Regions from separate parts of the Fictibacillus sp. KU28468 genome, predicted to be linked through region 2. Evidence: riboswitches for the same ligand, from Rfam matches in the RefSeq annotation. Region 2 holds a riboswitch; each other region holds the start of a gene.

Region 1 (10,214 bases), 1.2 Mb from region 2:
AAAAGAGGTACGTTTATAGAGTTAATGCAGGTTATCGTTTTAAAATAAAAATACATAGATATATGATTTGATCAGGAGGGGACTCAAGATTGGAAAATAAAAAAGCGTTGCCAATCTTATTCTTAGTCATGTTTTTAGTGATGGTTGGATTCGGAATCATTATTCCTGTCCTTCCTTTTTTTGCGGAAAAGGTCGGAGCAAATCCGGCACAGCTCGGTTTGCTGATGGCTGTTTATTCATTGATGCAGCTTCTTTTCGCCCCTATCTGGGGAAGAGTTTCTGACAGGATCGGCCGGAAACCGGTCATGCTAATCGGAATCGCCGGACTTTCTATTTCCTTCTTTTTGATGGCTGTCTCCAGCCAGCTCTGGATGCTTTTTGCGGCACGGATTATCGGCGGCCTGCTTTCATCCGCCAACATGCCAACAACGATGGCTTATGTAGCCGATATTACGACCCCGGAAAACCGGGGTAAAGGTATGGGTATCCTCGGTGCAGCTGTCGGTCTTGGTTTTATTTTCGGCCCGGCTATCGGTGGTGTTTTTTCCAAGACGAGCTTGAACACACCGTTTTATCTTGCTGGAATTTCATCAATTATCACGTTTTTTCTCGTTCTTTTCGTATTGAAGGAATCACTGCCTAAAGAGCTCCGGACGAATGGACCGTCTGAACCTGGATCGAGATGGAAAGCTTTTACGGGAGCCATATCCATTCTGTTCGTGCTTCAGCTGTTCATTTCCCTTTCGTTATCAGGACTTGAAGCGACTTTCGCTTATTTTGCTGCAAAAAAAGCTGGACTTGATACCAATCACCTTGGCTACATATTTATGATCATGGGGTTTGCAGGTGCTCTTGTTCAAGGAGGACTTGTCGGCAGACTGACCAAAAAATTCGGCGAAGGAAAAGTCATCCAGGCCGGCATTGTCATTTCTGCTGCCGGGTTTGGTTTGATCCTTCTAGTTCATAACTTTACGACGGCGGCCATCTATCTTTCTATTTTCGGGATTGGCAATGGTGTAATCCGCCCTAGTGTCTCTGCACTTTTAACAAAAACATCAACATCAGGGCATGGCAGTGTAACCGGACTGCTCTCTTCCTTTGATTCGCTTGGACGGATCATCGGGCCTCCGCTTGGCGGCTGGCTGTTTTCTGTTGCAGCGGGACTTCCGTATATCTCAGGAATCATATTGTCCGTCATCGCCCTCGTCCTTTATCAGTTTTATAGTGTGCGGGCAAAAGCCTCAATATCCGCGGCATAAGAAGCATAAAAGAATAGAAAAAGCGACAAGGAGAATTCTCCCTGTCGCTTTTTTTTGATTTTTTGGCGTGCCAGGCACCGTAATTACACAAGTGTCAAAAGGCGGTGCCTGGCACCGTACATGTATTGGTAAGCGTTTTATTTTCCTTTCTGAATAAAACCTACTACACTGAAGCTATATACTTTCGTTTATATAATAGGAGGGTCACAATGTCTGTTTATGAATATCGAGCAAAGACGATCACGGGGGAAGAAAAATCACTCAGGGACTACGAGGGCAAGGTTTTAATCATTGCCAACACAGCGAGTAAATGCGGTTTTACTCCTCAATATAAGGAACTTCAGGCACTTTACGACCAGTACAAGGAACAAGGTCTTGAAATCCTTGGCTTCCCTTGTAACCAGTTTGCAGGCCAGGAACCTGGGAGTGAAGAAGAAATTCAGGAGTTTTGCGAATTGAATTATGGAGTGAAATTCCCCATGTTCGCAAAGGTTGATGTAAAAGGAGACAACATTCATCCTCTCTTTGCTTTCCTGACAAAAGAAGCGCCCGGCATTTTAGGCTCAAAGGTGGTCAAATGGAATTTCACAAAGTTTCTTGTTGATCGAAATGGAATTGTTGTATCCCGCCATTCTCCTCAGACATCACCCAAAGATATGAAAAAAGAAATTGAATCGCAGCTTGCACAGCAATAAAAAGATTTTCCATAAAACGCACGCCCTGGAATACGGTCCAGAGCGTCGTTTTTTCTTTGCTCCAGAATTTAGGCTTGCCATCAAGGCATTCGTCCAGACCGAGTGGCTGATCCTTCATATACTGTATCGAGGATGTTGGAATAGTATTTTGAAGGAGGAATTTAATATGTATGCAAACGCACCGATTAATGTACCGATGAATGCTCCGCTAAACGTTCCTGTTGCAGCTTCTTACGGGTACGGTTATGGCGGCGGATGTCACGGATATGGCGGCTACGGTTACGGCGGCGGAAGAGGATTTGCGATTATTATCGTATTGTTTATCCTCTTGATCATCATCGGCTGTTCGTGCGGGATCGGCCATCTCGGTGGATGTGAATCCAGCAGCAGCTGCTAATTTTACTGCAGAATAAAAAGATCCAGGCGGAAGCGCCTGGATCTTTTTGTTTGGTTTTGGTTTTGGTGCCTGGCACCGTAATTACACACTTGTGTAATTGTGGTGCCAGGCACCAACCATTTTAGCAGCTTTTATTCTTCGTCTCTGTTGATCACCATTCCATCAACATGACGTTTGCTCAAGAGCCGGTCTTTTTTTCGGTTTTCCTTGGTTTCAAAAACAATATCCATATCATATCCCTCGGGATACAGCTCGGTTCTTGAAATATGGAGGGTGAGGCGAAGCTTATGGATCTTCACCTTTTCTCCTTGGACAATCACTTCGTATTCTCCTCTTTTATCTTCTTCCGAACAGATGATGCCCGCCGTTTTTAAACTGGATACATACACCCGATCCCCCACTTCGAATGTCCGGGCTTCCGGTTTTTCTTCCGTTTTCTTTTCTGCCTCTCGTATCTTGCGGTTTCTCCCTTCTTCTGCTTCTCTTCTTTTCCTTATCATTTGCGTTTGTGCTTCTACATGCAGTAAATCGAACATAGTGCTCTCTTTCTTTTCTGAAACCTCTTTGCTCGTTATTTGTTTTGCCCTTGTGATCAGCTTTTGTTCGAGACCCAGCTTCCACGCGATGGAAAAGGCCTGGCTTTCACCAGCTTCCCCAATCTTCAGCTCATAAAGCGGCTTTAGAGATTCGAGGTCAAAAGCCATCGATGCGTTCTCAAATCCTGGAGTAAGATAAGCAAAATCTTTAATCTCACTGTAATGGGTCGTGGCTAGAATGGAAGCGCCTCTCTCAAACAATTCTTCAAGAATGGCTACAGCCAGCCCCATTCCCTCAGCAGGATCGGTTCCCGCACCAAGTTCATCGAGGATGACAAGCGTATCAGGACCGGCCTTCTGAAGGATGGAGATAATGTTCGTCATATGCGCCGAAAATGTGCTCAGCGACTGTTCAATGTTCTGATGGTCACCGATATCTGTCAGCACCTCTGAATAGATTCCAAATTCGCTCCCCTCTCCAGCAGGAATATGAAGCCCCGACTGAACCATCAGCGTCAGCAGTCCTGCCGTTTTTATGGCTACCGTCTTTCCGCCGGTATTCGGACCCGTAATAACGAGTGCTCCATAGTTTTCACCTAGTCGGAAATTCAAAGGAACAGCATGGCTTCCGAGCAGCGGATGCCTTCCTTCATGGATAATGGTCCGTTTTTCACGATTAAGTGAAACCTCCCTGCCATCAAGGGCGATGCTGTATTTGGCTTTGGCAAAAATAAAATCATAATGAAGCATCCCTTCAATATTAACTGAGATCTCATGTTTGCAGCCTGCAACCAGACCTGTTAATCTGCCCAGCACCCTTGCTGTTTCGATGTCTTCCTCTGCCTGCAGAAGCTGAAGCTCATCCTGCAGCTTGCGGACATCTTTCGGTTCTATAAAAACGGTGGATCCGCTGGAAGAGGAATCAATGATCTGCCCATCCATGCTCCGTTTAAATTTACTTTTTACAGGGATGACATACCTTCCGTCTCTCACCGAAATCATTGGTTCCTGAAGCATATCCCGATAGGCCGGTGATTTTAGAATATGATCCAGCTTCGCTTTGATTTTTTCCTCACAGGCCAGCATCCTCTTTCTTACTTTTTCAAGCGGCTTGCTGGCTCCGTCATCCACTCTTCCGTTACGGATACAGCGCTGAATTTCAGATTTGAGGTCTTTCAGTTCAAACAGAGAGTATGCATAAGCAGATACAGTTGGTGCAAGAAATTCTTTGTCCTTCATATACCGCTGCAAACGCTCTACGTTTTCTGCAAGCCCGCAAATAAGCTGCAGCTGTTCAGGGCTTAAGAGAAGGCCTTTATCCGGAATCGTCATCACATGGTCGATCCCGTTCAAGTTCGCAATAGGAACGCTTGAAGACTTTCTAAGAATTGCTGCCGCTTCCGTCGTCTCTCTTAGCCAATTCTTAATGATTGTGATCTGTCCAGAGGGCATTAGCTCTAAAATTTTTCTTTTTGTACTCTCGTTTAATCCATACGCAGATAATGTTTCTGTAATTTTATTAAATTCGAGCATGTTAATTGTATGGGTGTTCAAAGGTAGTTGCCTCCTCATATTTTTTCGAATTGCTAATCTATAAAACAGTTCCCCCTTTCCCGGGAACAGGGCCAGATCATGACAATAAAAAAGGCAGAAATGGACCGCCGCCATTTCTGCCTGTTATCAATTTTCGTGTGGAAGGATACGCCTCTCCATACAGCTGTCCCCTGACTTATGGAAGCTGTAAAAAGCATAAAAAAATACGCCCAAAGAGCGCGGCATCGTTCGTTGCACAAAATACGTACACGAAAATGATAATGTTGTATGCTGACCGCTGTTCTTAACTATTGGTGGCCGCAAAAAGACATCAAGAATACAACCGCTTCAAGCACGGCCTTTTTGCTCCAACTATCCAATTCGCTTAGTTAAGAACGTGAACGCTCATCCACACAACTCCCTTCCTTTTGTTACTTCCATCATATGTAAAACCCTTTCCTTTGTCAACATGATGGGTAAAAAAATCCGCAGAGAGCCGACTCTCCACGGATATTCCTGTCTCCTATTCTGCCACCGGCACCTTTTCTTTTTCTGCCCCCTTGCCGCTTTTTGACAGACGGACCGGATAGATGCTGTTCACTGGAATAAACTCATCCTCCTGTTCTAGAGGGAGCGGTCCTTCATAAAGCAGGGCAGCAAGGGAAGTATGCTGAAAACGAAGAGAAGTCCGGTCTAAAATGATTCCATGCCTTTCAATGGCTGAAACCCTTTCCTTTGTAAAATCAATTTTTTCACCGACGAGAAGGTAGGTATTCACCTCTTGTTCTTGTTTCTTAGGGCAGAGTTCCGATACAGCCGGTTTGTTTCTATATACTTCCCTAGTTTCATAGATCGATAATAAGTCTTCCACAATGGCACTTGCTGTTGCTTCTGCACCAGCTCCCGGCCCTTGCAAGGTCAAACAGCCGAGAAGGTCTGTCTGAATACGGACGGCATTGTCCACGCCTTCCACACCATACAGCGGATGATCGCTATCCACAAATACAGGCTGTACCTGGAGATCAAGTCTATCGTTTAAAAGAACGAGATGCTTCAGCCGAAGCCCCAGCTGCTCAGCCAGTTGAATCTCTTCAAGAAGCACATTTCCAATCCCCTCCACCTGCACTTCTTCCCAGGATGGCTGCACGCCATAAATCCATTTGCTCAGCACCATCGCTTTGTAGAATGCGTCCAAGCCTTCGATGTCATTTGTCGGATCCGGCTCTGCATATCCTTTTTTCTGTGCCAGTTTCAGCGCTTCTTCAAACGAGGAACCTGTCGTTCTCATGTACGAAAGAATGAAGTTGGACGTTCCATTTAAAATGGCTTCTACATGCTGAATCCGATTGATTCTTAAAAGCTCCCTCAATGTTCTCAAAATCGGTATTCCTCCGCCTACGCTCGCTTCATAGACAAAACGGACACCCTTTGCGGCAGCACGCTCTGTTAATTCTTCTCCATGCCTGGCAATCAAATCTTTATTCGCAGAAATCACATGGCATCCCGCTTCAAGTGATTGTATGATGTAAGACCGTGCAGGCTCGATTCCGCCAATCGCCTCAATGACCACATCAGGCACTTCTTCCCCGATCGCCTTCTCGAATTCGGACGTCAACGGTACCCCCTTTACGAAAGGCCTTGCTTTGGAAGAATCCTTAATCAAAATACTGGACAGCTTCAGACGATGACCCAGCAATTCTTCTAAAGCACCTTTTCTATCCATGATGGATGTATATACGCCGGATCCTACAGTCCCCAGCCCCAGCAGTGCTATTTTTAATTCTTTCAACACAATCACTCCTTCTGCAAAAGCAAATTTTTTATTAGTGGATGAATGGTATCTGTATGATGGCAAAAGAAAAAACCTCTTCCTAAAGAAGAGGTCTGCAGTCCGGCCTCCTCTTATCATCCAGGGTTCTTTCCTGCAGGTAGTAGCACCTTTTCAAGTAGAATACTTGAAGGTTGCCGGGCTTCATCGGGCCTTTCCCTCCGCCACTCTGGATAAGAGTATTATCATGAGATTGAAACATGTTATGTAGCACTTTATTTTTTTAGTACAAAAAACCCCCTTATCACGAAGATAAGAGAGCTGTATGGTTCCGATCCGTCTCTTATCTCCCAAAGTTTTACCTTTGAAGGATTTAGCACCTTTTCAAGTAGAATACTTGAAGGTTGCCGGGCTTCATTGGGCCTTTCCCTCCGCCGCTCTTGATAAGCTTCATTAAATTAGTCTTACTCTATCACGGCAAACAGGAGAGCGTCAACCATTATTCAGATATTTCTGGAATCATTGCAGATTATTTTTGGTATGATAGAAACACATAAATAAAAGGGGTGGAAGGTTTGGGCAAGAAAATCGTATTCACCGGGGGAGGTTCCACCGGGCACGTTTCTGTTAACCTGGCTCTGATTCCTTTGTTCTTAAAAGAAGGCTGGGAAGTCAGCTATATCGGTTCAAAAGGAGGAATTGAACGGCAACTGACAGAAACCATCGAAAGCGTCCGCTATTACAGCATCTCTACTGGTAAACTAAGGCGCTATTTTGACTGGAACAATTTTAAAGATCCGTTCCGTGTCATGCAAGGAGCATTTGAAGCATTTCGGCTCATCAAGACCATAAAACCAGACGTGGTCTTTTCAAAGGGTGGTTTCGTATCCGTTCCCGTAATCCTCGGCAGCCGGATGAACAAGGTGCCAATTGTGACCCATGAATCCGATCTTAGTCCAGGGCTTGCAAACCGTCTTTCACTCCCCTTCGCTAACAAAGTGTGTACAACGTTCCCCGAAACCACTGATCATCTTCCAAGGGAAAAAGCGGTATACGCGGGTGCTGTTATCCGTAAGGAGCTGCATGAAGGGATCGCAGTCAAGGGGAGAGCTTTCTGTGGTTTGATTCCTGGTAAACCGATCATCTTGATCATGGGAGGAAGTCTCGGATCAAAAAAAATAAATGAGGCCGTAAGATTAAGCCTTGACGCTCTGCTTCCCCGCTTTCAAATCATTCATCTTTGCGGAAAAGGCCAGAAGGATTCTTCCATTCTGAAAAAAGGCTACATCCAGTTCGAATATGTATCGGATGAGCTCGCAGATATCCTTGCAGCAACGGATTTTGTCATTTCAAGAGCAGGCTCTAATTCTATCTTTGAGTTTTTGTCACTGAGAAAGCCAATGCTTCTCATTCCACTCTCAAAAGAAGCAAGCCGCGGAGATCAAATTGAAAATGCCCGATCATTTGAAAAACAAGGCTATTGCGAAGTTCTGTTTGAAGAAGACCTGACTGCTGAATCCCTTATGCAAGGCATTGAGCAGCTTTATTCAAATCAGGAAGCCTATATCAGCAGAATGGAAGAAAGCCAGCTTAGTAATGCGTTAGACCATCTGTTTTCCATCATTAAAGAAGAAGCAAAAGGATGACTTTCCCCATTCCTCCTCTGAGATGGGGAAAAGCTATGAGAGGAAAAAGCAATAGATAAGCTTGGCCCAAATAATGCGGTGCAAGCTTTTTTATTGTGCGTCGGGACAGAAAGCTGAAATGAACTTGTCAAATCGCTGAAATAAGGATTTATGTTCAAATTCGCCTTAATTATTTTCAACAAATCCTATATATGTTCAAAAATCATAGTTCGCCCGATTATTTCTTATGGTTATATTTTCCCAGCGCAGATCTGTCTCAGACCTTCCAATGCGTGCTGTTTATCCATGCCCTGGGCAGATATGCAGCATAGCCCGGCAATACCGCGAAGCTTACTCATACTAAGAATGCTTTTAGCGTTCATCTGGCAGTTATCAAGTTCAAAATAGATCTGGCACTCTTCATATTCGTTCGCCTTAAGAACGAGCTTGTTAATTGTCGCAGAATTCATTTTTTCCTGTAAAAAGCAATATGTCTTCATTACCTTCCACTCCTATTCTTTTTCCCTGCCATTTTAATGCACTATCATTAAGCACATGTTAAGCTGGTTTAGCTTTTATGCACACCAATGAGGATATGCGTGCACACTCGCCTTTATGTGAGTAAGAATGAATTTAGGAAAAAGGACTTGATTAGCGGTTTAAAGATATTTTTCAAGAATATGAAGAAGCTTTCCCTCGCTTTCCTTTACTTCTATTTCTGCAAAACCCATTCTGAACCAAAAAGAAAGCGCAGGGATATTCCCGCTAAGTACACCGAGACGCAAGTATTGTTTGTTATTTTTCTTTATCTCTTCTTCGCATGCCAGATAGATTTCCTTTGCGATCCCCTGTCTGTGGAAAGTGCTGTGTACCATTAAAAATCCAAGCCAAGGTTTATGGTCCTTCGGATTGTTCAGAATGTACTCAACGATCGCAGCGTTGTTGCCATCCGCTTTAATCAAATAGCGTTGTCTAGGGGATCCTTCCAATCCCTTTAAGTCTTCCGTCACCTCTTCAAATGTAACTTCGCCACGACCGTAAAACAGCTTATTGTAAAACGGATTGGTGTTCATGATCTCCAGTTCGTCCATAGTTTTGTCAGGACCGCTCTTCTCCCATGTCAGCACAACGTCTTTCCCCTTTTATCTGAATCCATCATAACCTGTATACTATCGTTCTTTCTAAATAAGAAAAAGCGCACCCTTGATTAGAGTACGCCCTCCTTGCTATTTATTCTCTTTGATATTTTTTGCTTCAGTTATGTCTCCCTGATTGGCAATCGAATCAGCAAACGTTCCTTTTGGAATATCAGCTTTTCCTTTTCGCTGTTCAGCGTTTTGCTTGCGGATTTTTTCACTGTTAGCCATAACGGCACCTCCTCTTTGGTTATTACCGTAACCATTTTCGAGGAGTCTATTCTTCTATTGCTCAAAATTAATATAAGCGTTCCGTGGATCTTCCTTCTTTTTAATCATATCGGTTTCATAGAGCCAATCCGAAACCTTTTTCCATGAACGCTTGTCCTGATAGCCAAAAGGCTTCTTTCCGCTGTCCATTAAAGGCAGCAGGATCTGCAGGCTTTTCTTTTCTACGTTTTGATCCAGCGGGAATTCTTTGTTTTCATGCTTAAATAAGACATTCAGTGCCTGGTCCGGATAATCGTGTACATCCTTTTGGCCTTTTTTCAGCGCATTCCAAAACTTCTGGTAAAGCTTTCGGTTCTTTTTCAGTCCATCTTCACTGGAAACAAGAACGAGCTCATAATAATCAGGAACACCGTACTTTACAGGATCAATGGACCGTACAGGATGGCCCTCTTTATTCAAGAGAATCTGTTCATGGTTGATATACCCTCCAGATATTCCATCGACTTTGTGAGCCGCCATCGCGGGGATGATATCCCAGCCGACATCTGTCATCTTCACTTTTTCAGGATTGCCTCCATCATGTTTCACCATTGTTTTGACCATCGCTTCATTGATGGGAATAGAAGGATAGCCTACATTCTTCCCTTCCAGATCTTTGGGTGAACGAATCGAACTGTTTTTAGGAACCATCAAATGGTTTAATGGATGCCTGACCAGCGCTCCCAAGGAAACAACAGGAATATCTTCTGACCTGGAAAGAACGACCTGAGGCTGGTACGTTAATGCAAGATCGGTCCTGCCGGCAGCCACCAGTTTTAACGGATCGTTCGTTTCTGCTGGCATCTTCACATCAACCTGGATGCCTTCTTTCTTAAAATATCCTTTTTTGATGGCGTCATAAATGCCGGCATGTACTGCATTCGGATACCAATCGAGCATGATGCTGACTTTTTTAAGATCCCCTTTTCCTCCTTGATTGGCTGTGTCCCCTGAGGAACAAGCACTTAAAAGGAGAAGCAGGCTCCCAAAGAAGA
Region 2 (10,214 bases):
GTCCCCATGTACCGGTTGACAAGGATGGCTCCGCTCTCGTGAAGCCGGATCTCCGTATCTTCGATCAATGATGTATTTGGCTTTACACCAACAGATACGATGACCATGTCCGTTGGATAGTCCCGTTTGTTCGTCTTTACGAATTGAACCCGGTCATCTCCCTTAAACCGCTGAACTTCTTCATTCAAACAAACCTCTATGTCATGTTTTTGGGCTTCTTCATGGATCAGTTCTGCCATATCGGAATCAAAGATGGCGCCTAGCTGGGGCCCTCTTTGGATAATCCTTACCCTTTTCCCTAAAAGCCTAAGATTTTCTGCCATCTCAAGCCCGATATAGCCTCCGCCGATAATGGTGACGTCCTGGATGGAAGGATCAAGGTCCTTCTTGATTTTCTCAACGTCAGGAATCGTTTTCACAACATGGATGCCTGGCAGGTGCCTTCCTTCCCATTGCGGCATGACAGGGCTGACCCCCGTTGCAATCAGAAGCTTGTCATATGAAAAAACAAATTCCTCATTCGTTTTTGTATGTATGCCGTAAATGGTCTTTTCCCCTGGATCAACCCGGGTCACTTCATGATAGGTTCTGGCGTCCATTCCATACTTCTCCCTGAAGGTGGTTACATCGCGGGCAATAAGTTCTTCAGAAGATGGAATGAGTCCGCTCACTACATAGGGGAGTCCGCATTGGCCGTAAGAATAGATGCCCCCTTTTTCAAAAATGGTGATGCTGGCCTCCGGATCGTTGCGGACGATTTGCATCGCAGCACTCATCCCGGCCGCATCTCCGCCGATAATACAATAGTTCATACTCTATCCCCTTTCTGTTCTTCTATAGTATTCCCCTTCGTTTTCTTTTAGTCATCTTTAAATGGGTGTTCGCTATTCTTGCACCGTATCCTTTTTTTCTTTCAACACTATCTGTACCAACAAGAACCTGCCGGCGCTGTCGAACAATCATAATAGAGAGGTGTAGAAAATGCTGGATATCTTATCGAACGGAACGGACTGGAACGACCATCCTGTTCCGATCACCACACTTATCAAAAAGTTGAAAGAGAAGCCGCTGGATCCTATCTATGAATCCATGGGAAATTTTATTGTGAAAGTCAATCCGGTTACTGATACGCAGCACGACATACGGCACAAAGGGTGTACCCAATTTTTTGGCCACTTTGCAACCATTCCCTTTGTTTTCAATATTATAACCGATGAAAAAGTCGTGATTGAAGAACTGACAAAGGCCATCCGCATGAATCAGCAGCGACTGGATTACGAAGCGCTGAAAAACCATACATCCATGTATTAAAAACCTTTGCCCGGCGCATCCCTATAGAGTACGATAAAAGAAAGAGCGGGGGTGCAGTTGTGGAAGGATCCATTATAGCTTTGAATACTGGAAAGGCAGATGTTCTTTCGTGGCAGGGAAAAGACATAAGCTCGGCGATCAATAAAAAGCCGTCCCGTAGTCCATTATTCTTGTCAAATCTTCAATTTGAAGGAGATATACAGGCGGACACCGTGCACCATGGCGGTCCGGATAAAGCAGTCTGTGTCTATTCTCATGATCATTATGCGTATTGGGAGAAAGGGCTGGGAATCTCTCTGGACGTACCATCTTTCGGTGAGAATCTTACCGTTGAAGGCCTTACCGAAAAAGAGGTCTTTATCGGTGACATCTTCCGGCTTGGGGAGGCACTGGTCCAGGTGAGCCAGCCGCGCCAGCCTTGTTTTAAGGTGGCTGCCAAACTCAAACAGCCGTTGATGGTCAAATATATTCATGATACCAGTTTCTCCGGCTATTACTTGCGCGTACTGGAAGAAGGCACTGTCAGCCCGGGAGACAAGCTTGTTATTGAAGAAAAACATCGAGCCGGGATCTCTGTCGAATTTGTTAACAGAATGACATACATAGACAAGGAAAACAGAGAAGGGCTTACCATGCTTGCCGGTCTGAATGAACTGGCAGAAGGCTGGCGCTCAGCTATGAAAAAGAGATTAGACGCTCTCCCCGGGCAGTACCTGTAGCTCCGGGGATTTCTTTTTGCCTTCAAACCGTCAAAACACAGTCTGAAGGCTTTTGACGGGTGACCTCCCCTGTATTATAATTAGAATGTTATGCCATTAAAATGAGGTGAAAAGCGTGTTAGAACGTTTAGAAACGATAGAAGCCCGATACAATAAATTAAATGATCTATTAAGTGACCCAGAAGTCATTAGCGATACGAATAAATTAAGGGAATACTCCAAAGAACAGTCTTCTCTTCAAGATACAGTAGCGGTTTACCGCGAGTATAAAGAAGCAAAAGAAGGGCTCGACGAAGCAAAAGCAATGCTCGAAGAAAAGCTTGATGCCGAGATGACCGCCATGGTGAAAGAGGAAGTTTCCGAGCTTGAAGATAAGATTGAAGAGTACATTCAGCAGCTGAAAATCTTGCTTCTTCCAAAAGACCCGAACGATGATAAGAACGTAATCGTCGAGGTACGCGGAGCAGCAGGCGGTGACGAAGCCGCCCTATTTGCAGGCGACCTTTACAAAATGTACAGCCGCTATGCCGAGGTGCAAGGCTGGAAAACAGAAGTAATCGAAGCAAGCTACACCGAGCTTGGCGGCTACAAAGAGATCATCTTCTTGATCAACGGCAACGGGGCATACTCCAAGCTGAAGTATGAAAACGGAGCACACCGCGTACAGCGTGTTCCTGCTACTGAGTCCGGCGGTCGTATCCATACGTCTACAGCGACAGTAGCGATCCTTCCTGAAGCAGAAGAAGTGGAAGTTGAAATTCATGATAAGGACGTCCGTGTAGACACGTTTACGTCAAGCGGACCGGGCGGACAATCGGTTAACACGACTCAATCCGCTGTTCGTCTGACGCATATTCCAACTGGAACCGTTGTTTCCTGTCAGGATGAAAAATCACAGATCAAAAACAAGGAAAAAGCGATGAAGGTTCTTCGCGCACGTGTTTATGATAAAATTCAGCAGGAAAAACAAAAAGAATACGATGAAAACCGTAAATCTGCAGTGGGTACCGGTGACCGTTCAGAACGGATCCGTACGTACAACTTCCCGCAAAACCGTGTAACGGACCATCGCATCGGCCTGACTCTTCAAAAACTGGATCAAATTTTGCTCGGCAAGCTGGACGAATTCATTGAAGCATTAATTACAGAAGACCAGACAAGCAAAATGAAGGCCCAGACGGAAGCATAAGATGAAAGCGATGAAACGGCATGAAGCCCTGAACTGGGCTTCATCTTTTTTAACGAAAAAGAGACGGGAACCTCAAGCCGGGGAGCTTCTGCTTCGTCATGTACTTGGCGATCTGAGCCGGACGGAGCTGCTTCTTGGTTTGGATGAAGAGCTTCTTCCAAAGCAGCAAGAGGCATTTGAAGCAGCTGTACAAAAGCATGGCGATGGAGTGCCTGTCCAATACATTATTGGGTTTGAAGAGTTTTACGGAAGACGCTTTTCGGTGAATAAAGAGGTGCTCATTCCTCGGCCGGAAACAGAAGAGCTCGTATATGAAGTGCTTCATCGCTCCATGATGAGGTTCCCTGGCATAGAAAAGATCCAGACAGTCGATGTCGGGACGGGGAGCGGTGCCATTGCCATTACGCTGGCACTGGAGAATTCTCGTTTTTCGGTAACCACGATCGATATTGCTGAGGAATCCCTGGAAGTCGCAAAGAAAAATGCTGAAGACCTTGAGGCATCTGTTCGTTTTATTCATGGAGACCTCCTTCAGCCTCTGATCGAGGGCGGAGAAAAAACAGATATCGTTGTGTCGAATCCTCCTTACATTCCTGACCGTGAAATAATGGAGCTTGAGACGATCGTTAAGGATCAAGAGCCTTTCCGTGCACTTAGCGGCGGTGAGGACGGCTACGTATTTTACAGAAGGTTTATGGAAGAGCTGCCCCTCGTTCTGAACCCACAAAGCATTGTTGCCTTTGAAGTCGGCCATGATCAGGGCCAGACCGTGGCTGAAATGCTCAGGGTCACGTTCCCTGGGTCGGTTGTTTCGGTAGTAAAGGATATCAGCCAAAAAGAACGGATGGTTATCGCGGAGATTGGCTTTAAATAAGCAGAAAAGGTGGGGGCTGTCCAGAAAGTCGAAAATTGACCTTCAGGCAGCCCCTTTTTGGCTTGAAAAATCTTCAATGAAAAGTTAATTGAAGTGGAAGATGCGAGACTCCTCGAAAATGAACTTCACATTTTCTTCGTGCGATAAAAAGCTGCCGGAGCCTTCCTTGTCCTGCGGGACTAGCGTGACAGGTGAGACTCCCGCCGGTGCTTGCACCAAAAAGTAGGCGTTCACGCCGGTAAGGCTCACCGCACGCCCTGCGAAAGTAGGCGTTTACGCCGGTAAAAGCGAGCAGCCTGGAACGGAAATCAACAGGTTACAGACTTCTTGGACAGCCCCTTTTTTTTTTGTGGCCGGAAGAACGGAATTGAACGAAACTGGCGCTGAATTGAGCCGAATGGAGAATAATTGAGCGAAACAAGCAATAATTGATCCGAACTTAATTTTCAGACTTATTTGCCAGTCAAACGCAACTCAATATCATCTATTCTCACATCCTAAAAATTGACGAAATACCTACTTCTATTGTAGGATTACTATTAATTAAATAAATCTTATCCAGAGCGGTGGAGGGACTGGCCCTATGAAACCCGGCAACCTATTTTTAGAAGGTGCTAAATCCAGCAGGAGTAGATCCTGGAAGATAAGATGGAACGGTCTAAAACTTCCTCTTATCTGAGAGGGAGTTTTTTTTGTGGGCTATTTTGGTAGGTCGGGGGGTCTCGACTTTGTCGCGACCGCTCCTCCGCGCTGATGGGATAGACTTAGAGGGTCTCTCTCGGCGGCAGTATGTTTTGCTTATAGCAGAGGGGAGAAAAAGGTAGATGAGATTTGGATTTTGGTTGCCGATCTTTGGTGGATGGCTGAGAAATGTGGAAGATGAGAACATGCCGCCGACGTTTGATTATGCGAAGAAGGTTATTCAGTCCGCGGAAAAGTGGGGGTTTGACACGACGCTGATCGCGGAACTGTATTTAAATGATATAAAAGGGCCGGAGCAGGACTCTTTGGAGGCTTGGACAACGGCAGCGGGTCTCGCGGCCGTAACGGAGAAAATAGAAATTATGACAGCGGTAAGGCCGGGATTCCATAATCCTGCTGTAACGGCGAAAATGACGGCGAACATCGACCAAATGAGCGGCGGGAGGTTTACACTTAATGTCGTCTCCGCCTGGTGGGAAGAGGAAGCGAAGCAGTATGGCGGCATTTTTACTGCCCACGACGAAAGATATGAGCGTACGCAAGAGTTTCTTGATGTTCTAAAGGGGCTGTGGACAGAAGAAACCTTCAATTATTCCGGCAAGTTTTATCAGTTTAGCGATACGAAACTTTTCCCTAAACCTGTTCAGCGGCCAAATCCCATTTTGTATGCTGGCGGAGAAAGTGAAAGGGGTAAACAGGTTATCTCTTCCTCCTGTGACGCCTACGTCATGCATGGCGGCACTGTCGAAGAAGTCGCCGTTAAGATCAATGACATGAAGAACCGCCGCGGGCAAACAGGGAAAGAACCTTTATCTTCGTTCGGCATGGCGGCCTATGTGATCTGCCGGGATACTGAAGAAGAAGCCCAAGCGGAACTGCAGAGGATTACAGATGTAAAAGAGTCCAGCGCATATGCTGGGTTTAAAGATTTTACGAGCAAGTCGCAGCTTGAACAGCAGATTCAGCTGTACGACTACTCTGTTTCCAACCGGGGGCTGAGGCCGAATCTGATCGGTACACCTGAACAGATTGCGGAGCGGATTGCAGCATATGAAGAAGCCGGCCTCGGACTCCTTTTACTGCAATTCTCCCCTCAGTTAGAAGAGATGGAACGTTTCTCAAAACAGGTGATGCCTTTGGTAGAGAGCTATCGGAAAGAATATGCGAAATAAGGAGGATGACCATGAAAAAAGTATATATCATACATGAGAACGATGAATGGACAGATCATCTCACAAAGAGGCTGGATGAGCTGCAAGTGCCTTATGAGGCATGGCATCTCGATCAGGGAACGGTTAATCTGGCAGAAGCCCCGCCCGAGGGCATTTTTTACAGCCGCATGAGTGCTTCCTCACATACAAGAGGACACCGTTATGCACCGGAACTTGCTGCCGGTGTCATTGCCTGGCTGGAAGCACATGGCCGAAAAGTGCTGAATGGCAGCCGCGCCCTTCAGCTTGAGGTGAGTAAGGTCGTTCAATATTTAGAGCTTGAGGCGCATGGGGTGAAGACGCCCAAAACCATTGCGGCTGTTGGCAAGGACCAAATTTTGCAGGCAGCTGAGCAGTTCAGCGGCAAACCGTTTATTACAAAGCATAACCGGGCGGGAAAAGGCCTTGGTGTTCAGCTTTTCCATTCATACCAAGGATTGAAAGAGTATGTGCTCGGCCCTGATTTCGAAGAGCCGGTGGATGGCATCACATTGATACAGGATTATATTGAATCGCCGGAATCTTATATTACACGCTGCGAATTTGTCGGCGGCAAGTTTGTTTATGCGGTTCGGGTGGATACCTCAGAAGGCTTTGAACTCTGTCCGGCAGACGCCTGCCAGATCGGTGACCTGTTTTGTCCTGCAGGAGAGGAAACGCCAGCCAAGCCGAAGTTTCAAATTCAGGAGGACTTCAATGAGTCAATCATTGAAAACTATATGAGGGTTCTGGCAGACAACAAGATTCATGTTGCCGGGATCGAATTTATAAAAGATAAAGACGGCACGATCTATACGTATGATATCAATACGAACACCAATTACAACTCTGATGCTGAAGCGGCTGCCGGAAAATATGGCATGCTGGAGCTTGCGAAATTTTTGCAGCAGCAGCTTGATTCATTGAATGCAGCAACCGTGCAATAAGACAAAAAGAGCCTCCCGCCAGCAGCGGGAGGCTCTTTGTTTTTTCATTATCTACATGAAAAAGGGGGTGATAGGGATGTCCTTACTATAGCAGACCCACTACATTGCAGAGGAATTATGTGACCTTTTTGATATGTTTAATAAATTTGTGACAAAGTCCGTTGTTTCACAGCCGGTTTCTGTCATATTTTCCCTGTATTTGTTTACTAGATTCATAGTATGATTCCTCCTTTCCGTGGCCACAATGAGGATAGAAAAGGAAAGGGGAGTTTTAAACATGAAAAGATCAAAAAAATCGCTAATGACTATACTATTCCTATCGCTGATCGCGATGCTGCTGTTTTTTGAAACCCAAACGAAGGTGGCCGATGCCACCATGAATGCCTCTGCTAAAATTCCGAGTGATGCCATCAGGCTACGGATTCTGGCAAACAGTGATGCGGAAAAAGATCAGGCACTGAAAAGAAGAATTCGGGATAAAGTGAACGAACAGATCACAACCTGGGTGGGTGGCCTGGATTCACATGATCAGGCCGAAAAAGTGATCCGAAAACATTTGCCTGAAGTTGAAAACGTGGTAAAGTCCTATTTGAAAGATGCCGGGCTCAGCATTCCCTACAAAGTTCAATTCAACAATCATGTCGCCTTCCCGACAAAAATGTACGGAAATAATGTCTACCCTGCTGGAAAGTATGAAGCGGTCCTCATTACACTTGGTAAAGGGAAAGGAGCCAATTGGTGGTGTGTATTGTTTCCGCCTCTATGTTTCCTTGATTTTGAAAACGGAGACGCCGTTAAAGCGGATCAGAAGGGTGTAAAGGAAGTAGCCTCAGGACCAGCTCAGGACGCACCTGTTGTTCAAAAGCCTGAGGAAGAAAAAATAGAAGTTAAATTCTTTCTGGCAGACTTATTTACCTCCATCGCTGATAAGATCGGGAGTCTTTTCTCTTAAAAGCCCTGCATAACTTTCATGGTTGTTTCATAGACTTTTATAAAAAATGCTAGAGGGGTGAACACCATGACAATTCGTTTACGGGCGGCTATGCCGCATGAAGCAGGAAGTCTCGGTGACCTGGTAAGGCAGGCTGGTCTCGGAACGGACGGGATCAGAGAGGGAATCGAGAACTATCTGGTTGTGGAAAATGATGAAGGAGATACGATCGGAACAGTGGGCCTGGAAAGAGTTGGCCAGGACGGGCTGCTGCGTTCCTTCGTCATCAAGAAAGAATATTCGAATGAACAACTATTTCTGCGATTGATTCAAAGAATTTTGCTATACTGTAAGGAAAAAGGAGTGGAAACCCTGTATCTGCTTACGAAAGCTGTTCACCTTTTTGAGCCTTTATCGTTTCAGCCGGTAGCCGAAAAAGGAACTCCTTCCCATATTGAGAATACCGCCCACTACAAGAAAACAGCTGAAAAAGATGTTGTACTCCTGTACTGCACCTTGAATGACAAATGATTATCCACAAGTTATACACATTTCTGGAGCGTTTGTGTATAACTTGTGGATGATGTGCGAAATGAGCGTTAGAACACAGATTGGGCGGTTTGAAAGGATTTTTCACATGACAGAGTATAAAACCGAAGTATGGTCTGTGGATAAAAAAATGGATGAAGAAAAAGAATATCCACAAATTACGCAAGCTTCCTTGTGGATAAAGAAAAATGAAGTGGTGGCGTTCCCCACAGAAACAGTATATGGACTTGGAGGAAACGCGCTCAGTGATGAAGCCATCGAGAAAATTTTCCGGGCAAAGGGAAGACCGAGTGATAATCCGCTGATCGTTCATATCGCAAGGACTGAACAGCTTGAGGGGATTGTTGCTTCCATCCCGGAACGTGCAAAAAAACTGATGGATGCGTTCTGGCCGGGTCCCCTGACACTGGTTCTGCCCAAGGGAGAGGATGTGGCCGGCCGGGTGACAGCGGGGTTATCCACAGTGGCTGTTCGTATGCCTGATCATCCCGTTGCCATGAAACTGATCAAGGAATGCGGTCTTCCGCTGGCGGCTCCCAGCGCCAATGTCTCTGGAAGGCCTTCTCCAACGACTGCCCAGCATGTTTATGAGGATTTAAAAGGTAGAATCCCTGGTATTCTGGACGGAGGGGCAACAGGGGTCGGTGTGGAATCCACAGTGGTCGACTGCACGGCCGAAACACTTGTCATCCTTCGCCCGGGAGGAGTCACGAAAGAGCAGCTTGAAGAGGCGGCGGGTGAAACACCCATGGATCCTGGACTCCTCAATGAGAAGGAAGCACCGAAATCTCCGGGCATGAAATACACGCATTATGCGCCGGATGCTCCACTCTATCTTGTGGATGGCTCTCCTGCGTTTTTGCAGGAGCTTGTGGACAAGCAAAAAGAAGCAGGGCGAAAAATCGGTGTTCTCACTTCAGAAGAAAATGCATCCTTTTATCAGGCAGATACGATTATTCCGTGCGGGTCACGTGAAAAGCTGGAAAGTGTCGCACATCATCTGTACGATGCTTTGCGGGCGTTTAACGAGAGTGATGTGGATATCATTTATGGAGAAGTGTTCCCGAAAAAGGGCGTAGGTGCAGCCATTATGAACAGGCTTGAGAAATCGGCAGGCGGACAGATCATTAAAGAATAGAGCAAAAAAGAACAGGACAGCTGGCTGTCCTGTTTATTTATGGTCAGACAATAAAGAGGCGCCCTCCTGATCGATCGAGAGCATGGGAAGCACCACTTTAAAGGTGCTGCCTTGTCCCAGCTCGCTCTTCACGTGGATCCTCCCGCCATGGTCCTCAATAATCTTATAGCAGACCATAAGGCCGAGCCCTGTCCCTTTCTCTTTTGTTGTATAAAAGGGTTCACCGAGTGAAGGGAGCTTATCAGAAGGAATTCCGCACCCTTCATCCGCAAACGACACCACCAGATCGTTCTCTTTCCGTTCAATGGAAATAAACACGTTTCCGCCATCTGGCATCGCTTCTATCGCATTTTTCAGCAGATTGATAAATACCTGTTTAAGCTGGTTGTCCACACTGGAGATTACAGGCAGATCGTCTTCTGCTTTAAAATAAATCTGCACGTTCATCAATATGGCCTGTGTTTCAATCAGTGAGATGACATGGCGCATCAGTTCAGTGATGTTGGTAGGCACGAGATTCATAACCTGCGGCTTGGCCAAGACCATAAATTCGCTGACAATGGAATTAATCCTGTCAATTTCAGAGAGCATGATTTCATAGTACTCATAGTCTTTCTCTGCTTTCGATTCAAGCAGCTGCAAGAACCCTTTTATAGAGGTTAAA
Region 3 (10,214 bases), 900 kb from region 2:
GTTGAAATCAACGAAGATCTTGATGACAGCCCTGAACTTGTAAACGAATCTGCTTATGAAAAAGCTTGGATGATCGTTGTTGAGGCATCTGATCTTTCTGAGACAGAAAACCTAATGACAGCTGAACAATATGAGGAAATGACAAAAGAAGACTAATCCCTTATTTTAAGTATTTTCGATGAGTACTCAGCTTCTTTCCGGAGACAATACTTCTATGGAAGGAAGTGAGTGTTCATTGGGTTCAAAAAACTCAGGATCTAAATCGGACATTACGTCAAAAGTGTATGGAAAAATGGATACAGGTTACTTGTCCCTGTTCCATGATAACCAGAAAATAGGCCGCGTCATCTTTTCCGATCAAGGAAATCAGTATGAAATGGCGGAAGGCTTTGAATTTGATGCTGACAAAATTTATAAAAAAGACAACAGTTCTGCAGAATATCCCCAAAGTTACGTACAGGGATGCGATGAGGGCTGGTGTTAGTTAGAAAAGTGTAAAAAAGGGCAAACCCTCAGGGCTTGTCCTTTTTGCAATTTTATATATTAATCGCTGCTGCGGCTGTTACCGCCTTTTTTGCCGATTTCTCTGTAAAAATCTTTGTTATGGCTGTCGGAAGTTGCTTCTCCGCCCTTTTTACCGATCTCCTGATAAAAATCCTTATCATGGCTATCAGCCGTCGACTTACCGCCTTTTTTGCCAATATCTTGATAGAAGTCTTTATCATGGCTGGATGCAGTTGATACTCCGCCTTTTTTACCGATTTCCTGGTAGAAGTTTTGATCGTGGCTCTTAGAAGTAGCATTTCCGCCCTTTTTGCCGATTTCCTGATAAAAATCTTTGCCGCGGGTTTTAGACGTTTTTTGACCGCCCATGCGCCCTGCTTCTTCTCTGCTCATTCCGTCTCGGTTGTCATTATTCTTAGCCATTTCAAAATTCCTCCTTATATATGGTAAATAGTGTGTTCCCAACAGCTATTCACTTTGTGCTGTTGGACTTAGAGAAACAATATCCCCTTTTCGCAATGGTTAAACAGCTTTAATCGAAGTTGGTACGAAACTCCTTATTAAGTTGGCTGCTTGCAGGAAATGGGTTACATATACATAAATAGTTGTCTGATTTATTAACAATCAATGGAGGATTCTAATAAAATAAAGGGTATTATAGTAAGTAAGAAAAAAATATCAATCGCATTAATACTCGTTCTTTAGCAGATATAGGAGAGATGATTGATGAATAACAACTTGGACAAAGTGATTATCGTTGAAGGGAAATCAGACAAGGAAAAACTGTTCTCCATTTTAAATGAGCCTGTTGAGATCATCTGTACCAATGGAACAATGGGGCTTTCCCGGCTTGAGGAACTTGCAATACAAATTGAAAACCGAGATGTCTATATACTGGTCGATGCGGACGAAGCTGGAGCAAAATTAAGAAAAATGCTTCAGCGGGAGCTTCCAAATGCAGAACATCTTTATATTCATAAAATGTACCGAGAAGTGGCAAAAACACCGCTCATGTATCTTGCCAATATTCTGCTTGGCGCTCGTTTCACCGTAAATAAAGAATGCCTGGGATAAGGAAAGCAAAATTGAACCGAAAGGGGCTGTCCAAGAAGTCTAAGAAGCCGGTGATTTCCGCTCCAGGCTGCTCGCTTTTACCGGCGCGAGCTCCTACTTTCGCGGGGCGTGCGGTTGAGCCTTACCGGCGTGAACGCCTACTTTTTGGTGCAAGCACCGGCGGGAGTCTCACCTGTCACGCTAATCCCGCAGGACAAGGAAGGCTCCGGCAGCTTTTTATCGCACGAAGAAAATGTGAAGTTCATTTTCGAGAAGTCTCGCACCTTCCACTATAATCAACTTTTCATAGAAGATTTTTTGCGCGAAAAAGGAGCTGCCTGAATGTCAATTTTCGACTTTCAGGACAGCCCCTTAAGTTTGTATTTTACGTACTGTTATAAGCACGGTTGTTGACAGCACCGCTTAGATCCAGGATATTCAATTACATAGAGAAAAAATGTATCCGTAAAAAACTGCAATTGGAGAGAGATATGAGGGATTTAACTAATATAGAAATTCATAATTTTATTAAAGGTTCAACAGAGGAGCCAGCAGCTCTTTATATCCAGACACCGCTTTGCGGAACGTGTAAGATGGGAAGGCGGATGCTCGACATCACATTGGAAGCAATAAGCCAGTCAGAAACGTCTGAACCTAAAATCGGTGCTTGCAACCTAAATGCGATGCCGGAGCTTGCTGAAAAGTACAGCATCACGAGTGTCCCTTGCCTGCTTTTTTTAAACAGGGGCATTGCCGTAAAGAAGATTTATGCCATGCAATCTGTTGATTTTTTGTATCAAAACGTAAAAAAGTACCTGTAAAAGACACGGATTGTGTCTTTTTTTGTTTTTAGGGGGTATTTTTTAAATGTAATACATGGTTTATGTGGTAAAATAAAGAAGAAATGTGTAATAAATTTTACAGAACGATTCAGGTGCAACAAAATAAAACGATATCTCCAAACAGCAGTAATAGCAAGCAAGTTACCGCTTCCGAACGAATTATGGGTCAAGACTGCAAAAATTATCCTTTTCAGGAACATGACAAAAACATTACAATTGTTATAAGTCCTGTAACATTGTTATACAACTGTATCCTACAAACCTACGAATCAATGGTATAAATGTATAGGAGAGCTTGAAACATGTTTGCTCCTGTCGACTTTTGGAATGTATGATTCATTTTATCCAAAAGTACAATACAACCTGGATTTAAGAGGTGAAACTATGTCTACTGCATTTGTACCAACTATTCGTAACAGCACACCACTCATTAACATTGAGGATAAAGTACTAAGAATTCAAAGAGGAAATGATTCCTTAAGAAATGAGCTGATCGAAGCTTACCAGCCATTTATTAAAAAAGTGACTTCAAAAGTTTGCAGTCAATATATAGATCGTACGATGGATGAATTTAGTGTAGGTCTTTACGCTTTCAATGAAGCCATTGATCAATATCAAGAAGGACAAGGAAGCCGTTTTCTTTCCTTTGCTGACATGGTAATCCGCCGCAGGGTTATCGACTATATCCGAAAAGAAGTTAGACAGAACCGTCTGATTTATTTGCAGCCGGATGAGGAAGATGAAGAAGGCCGTGTCGAGGACAGCTACGCAGAACAAAAAGCTGCCATGGAACATTACGAAGAAAAGCTCCAGGCAGAGAACCGCGTGTATGAAATCGAAGAATATCAAAAACTGCTGAAGGATTTCAGCCTTAATTTTAAAGTGTTAAGCAAACATTGCCCTAAGCATGTGGATGCAAGGGAAAACGCTAAAGAAATCGCTCGTTTGTTAGTGGAAAACCAGGAAATGGCTGGATTTTTATTGGAAAAAAAACAACTTCCTATAAAAGATTTGTTAAGTATGGTTTCCTGCAGTCGTAAAACAATAGAGAGAAATCGAAAATATATAATAGCAGTATCGCTAATATATCTAGGGGACTTTAAAGCGTTAAAGTCTTATATTCAGCCTTAAATAAGGGGAAGTTAAACGGTTGTAATTACTCGTGGGGAAATCGTAATAAATAAGCAAAGCAAGAGAGCAGCAAAACCCATGATGGTTATGATACGAAGCAGATCCTTCGCCTAGCAGGAGGGATATGTGGGATGAAGAATGGAATTTTAATGGAAGTTAAGAAAGGGAAAGCCGTCCTATTAACGAAAGACGGTTGTTTCATCACCGTTAAGGTACCACGCGGAAAGCATCCGGTGGTAGGTATGGAATACAGCGTTTCAAGTTTTTCAAAAAGCAGAACACGCCAATTTATTTTTCCTTCTCTTTCACTTACAATAGCAGCATTGATTATACTTGTTTTATTTTCAGGAGTAAATCCACTGGGCCGCAACGACAATACTGTTGCGGCTTATGTGAGTTTTGACGTAAATCCCAGCCTCGAAGCAGGAGTTAACAAAGACTTGCAAGTCATAAAAGTAAAAGCATATAACGCTGAGGGACGGGAAATTCTCCAATCATTAAAACAAAAGAAAAACATAAGCCTTTCCCACTTTGCTTCAGCTTTGCTGAATGCTTATGACAACAAAGGATATCTGAAGAAAAACCCGGATGTCATGATCGGAACAACCATCGTGAACCAAAATAATGACAAGCTTTTGTCTGCATTGGATGAGACTGTATCTTCAATTAAACGGAATGCATCCATCTATAATTCGAAAGCCGCCATCATGGTAAAGAATATTAATACAAATAAACGGAAAGTTGCCCAAAAGAATGGCGTTTCATCTGGAAAATATATGATGTACTTGGATGCTAAACGAAAAGATAAAAACATTTCTCTTAATGAAGTGAAGAACATGTCTTATACCGAGCTAAAGAGAAAGATAAAACCTGTACATGAAGAGCCAGAAGAATCCGGCTATAAAAAAAACCATTCAGAAAAAATCCTTCGCAATCATAGAAATCTTGAACCCATAAAGATTAAGACGAGTTCCCTGCGCAGTTCTTCTCTAAAAGAACATGCGAAAAAAGAAGTCAAAAAAGAAAGGATTGAACCCAAGCTAGAACCAAACAATAAACGTGCTGTCCCAAAAACCAAAAGGCACGAAGATCGAAAAAGCGGCCGTAAAGCTGAAGATAAAGAAAAAAATGAATCAAAAAAAGTAAAACCACATTCTTCAAAGCAACATCACGAACAGCCGATGTACAACAAGCAAGCAAAGAAAAATACTAATTTGAATACTGCTCCGAAACAGCATGTTCATGAAAAGAATAAACATGAAAACCATAAATGGGATAAGGGGAAAAGGCTTGAAAAAAGAGAGCAGAAAAATTCTCCCGTTCATCGGCCTGAAAAAAAGTACTGGAAAAAAGAACTGCAGAAAAATCATAAAAAGCCACAAATGAATAAAGAAATACATAAAAAGGCTGGCTAAAAGTCGACACTGCGTTTAATAAACTGTCGAAGGAAAAATCAAGGAAGACACCAACCATCTCCCGAACATTAAGATATACATGTTTTTAAAAGGGGGATGTTTATGGATTGGGTTCTTTGGCAGGAACAGGTTCAAAAAACGGCCTTCCTTCAGCCGCTGATAGGCACGGAGACTCCCGGTGTGACGGCTGACGGAGAACGATTATGTTTTTCCTTCGTAAATAAGTATAACGGATCAGAACGGATATCCATGCTTACAGGCAGGATGGATGATTTGCATGAGGTGTTTGAAGGCCGGCAGCGTCTGAGCGATTTAATCAGGATAAATAGAGTAACTTTTACGGGAACATACAGGGAACAGCTTAAGTTAGAATCTCTTCTGTTTTTATGCAAATTGGAGTCCTAAGCCAAAAGAATCGGGTCCTTCTATCTAAAAAAACAGGAGTTATGGATTGACACTCCATAAAGGTGATGTTAAAATTCGAAACGTGTTAAGAAATTTTAACTAAATAACGAATAACAAATTCGTTCTTATCGCGAGTGGTGGAGGGACTGGCCCTATGAAACCCGGCAACCGTTAAGCAGCTTCCTGCTTGAAAAGGTGCCAAATCCTGCAAAGCAAACTGCTTTGGGAGATGAGATGACGGTGCATATAAATTTTTATGCCCTTCTGCTCATGACCTGGCAGAAGGGCATTTTTTATTTTTCAGAAAGTGAGGTATCCGGTCTCTTGATAACATTAGACGCAGTAAAAAAGATTTTTCAGACGAAAGACGGAGCTGTAAACGCAGTTGACCATGTCGATCTTTCTATAGATCAAGGAGAAATTTTCGGGATTATTGGATACAGTGGTGCAGGTAAAAGTACACTGATCCGAATGCTGAACATGCTGGAAAGACCGACGAGCGGAGATGTTAACGTTGCGGGAAAAAATCTTTCCAAACTTAGTAACAACGAGCTTCGAAAAGCTCGGCAGGAAATCAGCATGATATTTCAGCATTTCAATCTGCTTTGGTCCAGAACAGTAAGGGAAAACATTGCATTTCCACTTGAGATTGCAGGTGTGCCGAAAGCAGAGCGCCTGAAGCGGGTGGATGAACTGATTAAACTTGTTGGATTAGAGGGCCGCGGAGAATCGTATCCTTCCCAATTGAGTGGAGGACAGAAGCAAAGAGTCGGGATCGCACGTGCACTGGCCAATAACCCTAAAGTTCTTCTCTGTGATGAGGCGACTTCAGCCCTTGATCCGAAAACAACAGACAGCATCCTTAATTTATTAGTTGAGATCAATCAAAAGCTCGGCTTGACCATTGTTCTTATCACACATGAGATGCATGTCATCCGTAAGATCTGCCATCGGGTCGCTGTTATGGAAGACGGTAAAATAGTGGAACAAGGGCCGGTTTTGGAAGTATTCAGACATCCTAAAGAGTCCATTACAAAAGATTTTGTTAAGCAAGTAACAGAGCCAGAAGAAACGACAGACATGATCAAGCAGCTGGCATCTGAAAAACCTCAGAGCCAAATTGTACAGCTTACCTTTGTTGGAGGAAGTGCAGAACAGCCCGTTATTACAGATGTGATCCGTAAATTTGACGTTCAGGTGAATATCCTGCAGGGTAAGGTATCACAAACACAAAACGGGCCATATGGAACGTTGTTCATCCAGCTGGAAGGAACAGATACCGAAATTCAGGAAGCGGTAGCCTATATGAATGGGCAGAAAGTAGAAGTGGAGGTGATCTCATATGAATAGTCTTTTTCCGAATGTGGAATGGAGTGGAATGTGGGGTGCCACCGGACAAACACTGTACATGACAGCTGTTGCGGTTCTTGCCACTTTTATTTTAGGTCTTCTTTTAGGATTAGCATTATTTTTAACGGGTAAAGGGAACCTATGGGAGAATCGGTTTTTAAATTTTGTCTTTTCAGCGATCGTAAATATCTTCCGTTCCATTCCGTTTATTATCCTGATCATTTTATTGCTTCCGTTTACGCTCTTGTTAGTAGGATCTATGCTTGGCGCCAATGCAGCATTGCCTGCTTTGATTATTGGAGCTGCACCGTTTTATGCCCGGATGGTTGAGATAGCACTTCGCGAGATTGATAAAGGTGTAATCGAAGCGGCAAAATCGATGGGATCGAGCAACGCTCAAATTATTTTTAAAGTTTTGATCCCTGAAAGCCTTCCTGCATTAGTTTCCGGGATTACGGTAACTTCAATCGCGCTTGTCGGTTATACAGCAATGGCGGGGGTAGTCGGAGCAGGCGGGCTCGGGAATTTGGCGTTCCTTGAAGGTTTCCAGCGTACGCAAAATGATGTTACATTTGTCGCTACTGTTATCATTCTAATCATTGTGTTTATCATTCAGTTTATTGGGGATAATGTAACTCGCCGTCTTGATAAACGTTAAAATCTACATTACACAACCAGGAGGAACAACATGAAAAAAATCATTACACTCGTTCTTTTACTTGCATTGACAACAGCCCTTGCTGCATGTGGTGCAAACGGAGGGAAAGACAAAAAACTAGCTGATGATAAGATTGTTGTGGGAGCATCCAATGTTCCGCATGCAGAAATTCTTGAAGCAGCTAAACCTTTAATGAAGAAAAAAGGAATTGATCTTGAAATTAAAACGTTCCAGGATTATGTACTTCCTAATAAAGCACTTGCAAACAATGAAATTGATGCCAACTACTTTCAGCACGTTCCGTATTTGAAATCACAAATGAAAGAAAATAAAAATTACAAATTTGAGAACGCCGGCGGTATTCATATCGAACCGATCGGAGTATATTCTAAAAAGTACAAGTCTTTAAAAGAACTTCCAAACGGAGCAACGATCATTATGAGTAATTCCGTTGCTGACCACGGACGTATGCTAACATTGCTTGAGCACGAAGGCTTGATTAAACTTAAACCTGGAAAAGGTTACAACTCAAAGATTAAAGACATTGCCAAAAACCCAAAACATTTGAAATTTAAAGCAGATGTTGAAGCTGGCCTTCTTCCAAAAGCGTATAAAAACGGTGAAGGAGACGCTGTATTGATCAACACGAACTATGCGATCGATGCTGGGTTGAACCCTCAAAAGGATTCCATTGCAATTGAAGGATCTGACTCACCGTTTGTAAATATCATTACTGTGCGCAAAGGCGATAAAGATGCTAAAACGGTGAAAACCCTTGTTGAAGTGCTTCACTCTAAAGAAATTCAAGATTTTATCAAAAAGAAATATAAGGGTGCTGTTGTACCGGTAAACAAATAAATGATTTTAAGAAGGACAGCCTTTGGGCTGTTCTTTTTTTTGTCCATTTGTAATAACTGTAAGATGATTTAACAATTTATTGATGGAGGGATGCAGGATGGAAGTACAGCAACCGGCTGGTTTTTGGATCAGGTTTGGAGCCAGTATATTGGATGGCCTTATTATTGGTATTCCATTATCATTAATCGGTTATTTATTCACAGGTAACTTTGTATCAGAAGATCCGGGTGGAGACTGGTTCATGAATGTGATTAGTTTTCTTTATGCGCTTTTGCTGCCCATTTACTGGAACGGTTATGTGGTTGGCAAGAGAATCTGTGGAATCAGGATTGTTAAAGCGGACGGAAGCAAGCTTGGAATTGGGGCAATGGTGCTGAGAGTGTTAGTCGGCGGCTTAATATATGGGTTAACCCTTGGAATTGCGTTGATTGTCAGTGCCTTTATGGTCGGTATCCGCAAAGACAAAAGAGGCATCCATGATTTGATCGCTGGTACGTATGTTACCCATTTGCCACCGCAAAAAGAAGGGTGAACAAGGCGGCATGGAACTGCATCCTTATTGTTAGACACAGGTAACAATTGGAGGGTGCAGTTCATAGATGCCGTCTTATTTTAATGTGATGGATGTAATTTCAGGCCGGCAGAAGAAACGGAAGGGCAGATGAGTAGTTCCCATTCCTCTGTTGGTATATAGAAATTTGTTTTCTGTTTCATAAAGTCCACTATGGTATTTCCTTCCCATTTTTGAAGTGATGATCGGACCGAACAATGGCATTCGGACTTGTCCTCCGTGACTATGGCCAGACAGCTGCAGATCTACAGGGAATTTGGAACTGACTTTGAAATAATCCGGTTCATGGGCAAGCAGAAGAGTAAAGCGGTCTAAAGGAATACCATTCAGTGTTTTTTCGATATCGGCTTCTCCTCTCAGATAGTCATCCAATCCTGCGAGGTACAGCTCATCATTTTCTTTTTTAATCATCCTTTTTTCATTTATTAGAAGTTCAAAGCCGCTTTTTCTCAGCAGTTCAGAAATGGTATCGATACTTTCAAGGTAATCATGATTACCGAGAATCGCGAATTTACCGAACGGTGCCTTGATTTTATTTAAGTAAGGAAGACTCTTTATAACGGTTTTCAGCGACCGGTGGGAATTCACCAAATCGCCTGTGAAGACGATCATATCAGGATTAAGCTTCTGTATTTTATCTGCCATCTTAGCAATATGCCTGGCCTTAAAATGAAAGCCCAGATGAAAATCACTAATATGGACAATATGAAATCTTTTAAAGGCCTCTGGGAGCCTGGGGAGCTTAATATCGATTTTTTTAACATCAAACCAGTACGGTTCAATAAACGCAGAATAAAAAGCTGCCGCTCCTGCAGCGCCTGCAAGGGCACCCAATCCGATTGAACCTGCAATCAATGACTTCTTTACCTTTTCCTCTTCCATCTTTTACTCCTTTTTTTCAGCCAGTTTCTTTTAGCCTATTATATTCCCGACTGCAGAAGACTTGAAGCAAAAAGTTCAGCTCCCGTTTTAAAATTGGGATAAGAAAAATAGCTATAACTCATACTAAATCTTGTCTATCTTATGGACAGGAGGATGAAAAGGAAATGGAACATCAAGAAATGTCTGGAAAAAACTCAACGCAGCACCATCTGATCCGCTATAAAGAAGGTCTTGGTAAGTATACGGAAAATATGCCTGAACTGGTCCATTCATTCAGTGAATTCACACGTCATTGTTTCAAGGAAGGCGAGATCTCTGAAAAGAACAAGCAGCTGATGGCTTTAGGGATCAGTATTTATTCTCAGGATGAATACTGTATCATCTATCACACGAAAGGCTGTTTGGATCAGGGAGCCAGTGAAAATGAAATTTTTGAGGCTGTGGGAGTTGCAGCAGCTTTTGGCGGCGGTGCTGCTATGAGCCAAGGTGTAACACTTGTTCAGGAATGCATCCAGGAATTAAACAATCCCATGCATTAAAAATAA

Evidence for each region. A riboswitch is a leader RNA that binds a small molecule or an ion and turns the genes downstream of it on or off. The one in region 2 is predicted to bind S-adenosylmethionine.
Region 1: linked by a shared signal. The riboswitch ahead of OKX00_RS18095 (homoserine dehydrogenase) and the one ahead of OKX00_RS01345 (LLM class flavin-dependent oxidoreductase) in region 2 are both predicted to bind S-adenosylmethionine.
Region 3: linked by a shared signal. The riboswitch ahead of OKX00_RS05845 (methionine ABC transporter ATP-binding protein) and the one ahead of OKX00_RS01345 (LLM class flavin-dependent oxidoreductase) in region 2 are both predicted to bind S-adenosylmethionine.

The regions. Positions count from the first base shown of each region.
Region 1 is NZ_CP110666.1:3,442,999-3,453,212, forward strand. Features, by position in the region: gene OKX00_RS18075 (MFS transporter) at 90-1,259, shown strand; gene OKX00_RS18080 (glutathione peroxidase) at 1,469-1,954, shown strand; gene yjcZ (sporulation protein YjcZ) at 2,151-2,351, shown strand; gene OKX00_RS18090 (endonuclease MutS2) at 2,483-4,441, opposite strand; gene OKX00_RS18095 (homoserine dehydrogenase) at 4,944-6,209, opposite strand; SAM riboswitch class I at 6,320-6,428, opposite strand; SAM riboswitch class I at 6,529-6,638, opposite strand; gene OKX00_RS18100 (undecaprenyldiphospho-muramoylpentapeptide beta-N-acetylglucosaminyltransferase) at 6,764-7,834, shown strand; gene OKX00_RS18105 (HPr family phosphocarrier protein) at 8,065-8,313, opposite strand; gene OKX00_RS18110 (GNAT family N-acetyltransferase) at 8,473-8,940, opposite strand; gene OKX00_RS18115 (hypothetical protein) at 9,040-9,180, opposite strand; gene OKX00_RS18120 (ABC transporter substrate-binding protein) at 9,235-10,214, opposite strand, start outside.
Region 2 is NZ_CP110666.1:252,643-262,856, forward strand. Features, by position in the region: gene OKX00_RS01315 (FAD-dependent oxidoreductase) at 1-812, opposite strand, end outside; gene OKX00_RS01320 (hypothetical protein) at 982-1,311, shown strand; gene OKX00_RS01325 (MOSC domain-containing protein) at 1,371-2,030, shown strand; gene prfA (peptide chain release factor 1) at 2,146-3,219, shown strand; gene prmC (peptide chain release factor N(5)-glutamine methyltransferase) at 3,230-4,093, shown strand; gene OKX00_RS01340 (hypothetical protein) at 4,178-4,342, opposite strand; SAM riboswitch class I at 4,645-4,743, shown strand; gene OKX00_RS01345 (LLM class flavin-dependent oxidoreductase) at 4,918-5,967, shown strand; gene OKX00_RS01350 (ATP-grasp domain-containing protein) at 5,979-6,932, shown strand; gene spoIIR (stage II sporulation protein R) at 7,210-7,884, shown strand; gene OKX00_RS01360 (GNAT family N-acetyltransferase) at 7,951-8,394, shown strand; gene OKX00_RS01365 (L-threonylcarbamoyladenylate synthase) at 8,501-9,550, shown strand; gene OKX00_RS01370 (PAS domain-containing sensor histidine kinase) at 9,584-10,214, opposite strand, start outside.
Region 3 is NZ_CP110666.1:1,152,479-1,162,692, forward strand. Features, by position in the region: gene gcvH (glycine cleavage system protein GcvH) at 1-156, shown strand, start outside; gene OKX00_RS05805 (YusG family protein) at 236-484, shown strand; gene OKX00_RS05810 (KGG domain-containing protein) at 544-927, opposite strand; gene OKX00_RS05815 (toprim domain-containing protein) at 1,231-1,578, shown strand; gene OKX00_RS05820 (hypothetical protein) at 1,693-1,899, shown strand; gene OKX00_RS05825 (thioredoxin family protein) at 2,049-2,378, shown strand; gene sigI (RNA polymerase sigma-I factor) at 2,784-3,530, shown strand; gene OKX00_RS05835 (anti-sigma factor domain-containing protein) at 3,662-4,945, shown strand; gene OKX00_RS05840 (hypothetical protein) at 5,048-5,350, shown strand; SAM riboswitch class I at 5,473-5,586, shown strand; gene OKX00_RS05845 (methionine ABC transporter ATP-binding protein) at 5,675-6,700, shown strand; gene OKX00_RS05850 (methionine ABC transporter permease) at 6,693-7,358, shown strand; gene OKX00_RS05855 (MetQ/NlpA family ABC transporter substrate-binding protein) at 7,389-8,216, shown strand; gene OKX00_RS05860 (RDD family protein) at 8,314-8,748, shown strand; gene OKX00_RS05865 (metallophosphoesterase) at 8,824-9,669, opposite strand; gene OKX00_RS05870 (carboxymuconolactone decarboxylase family protein) at 9,834-10,208, shown strand.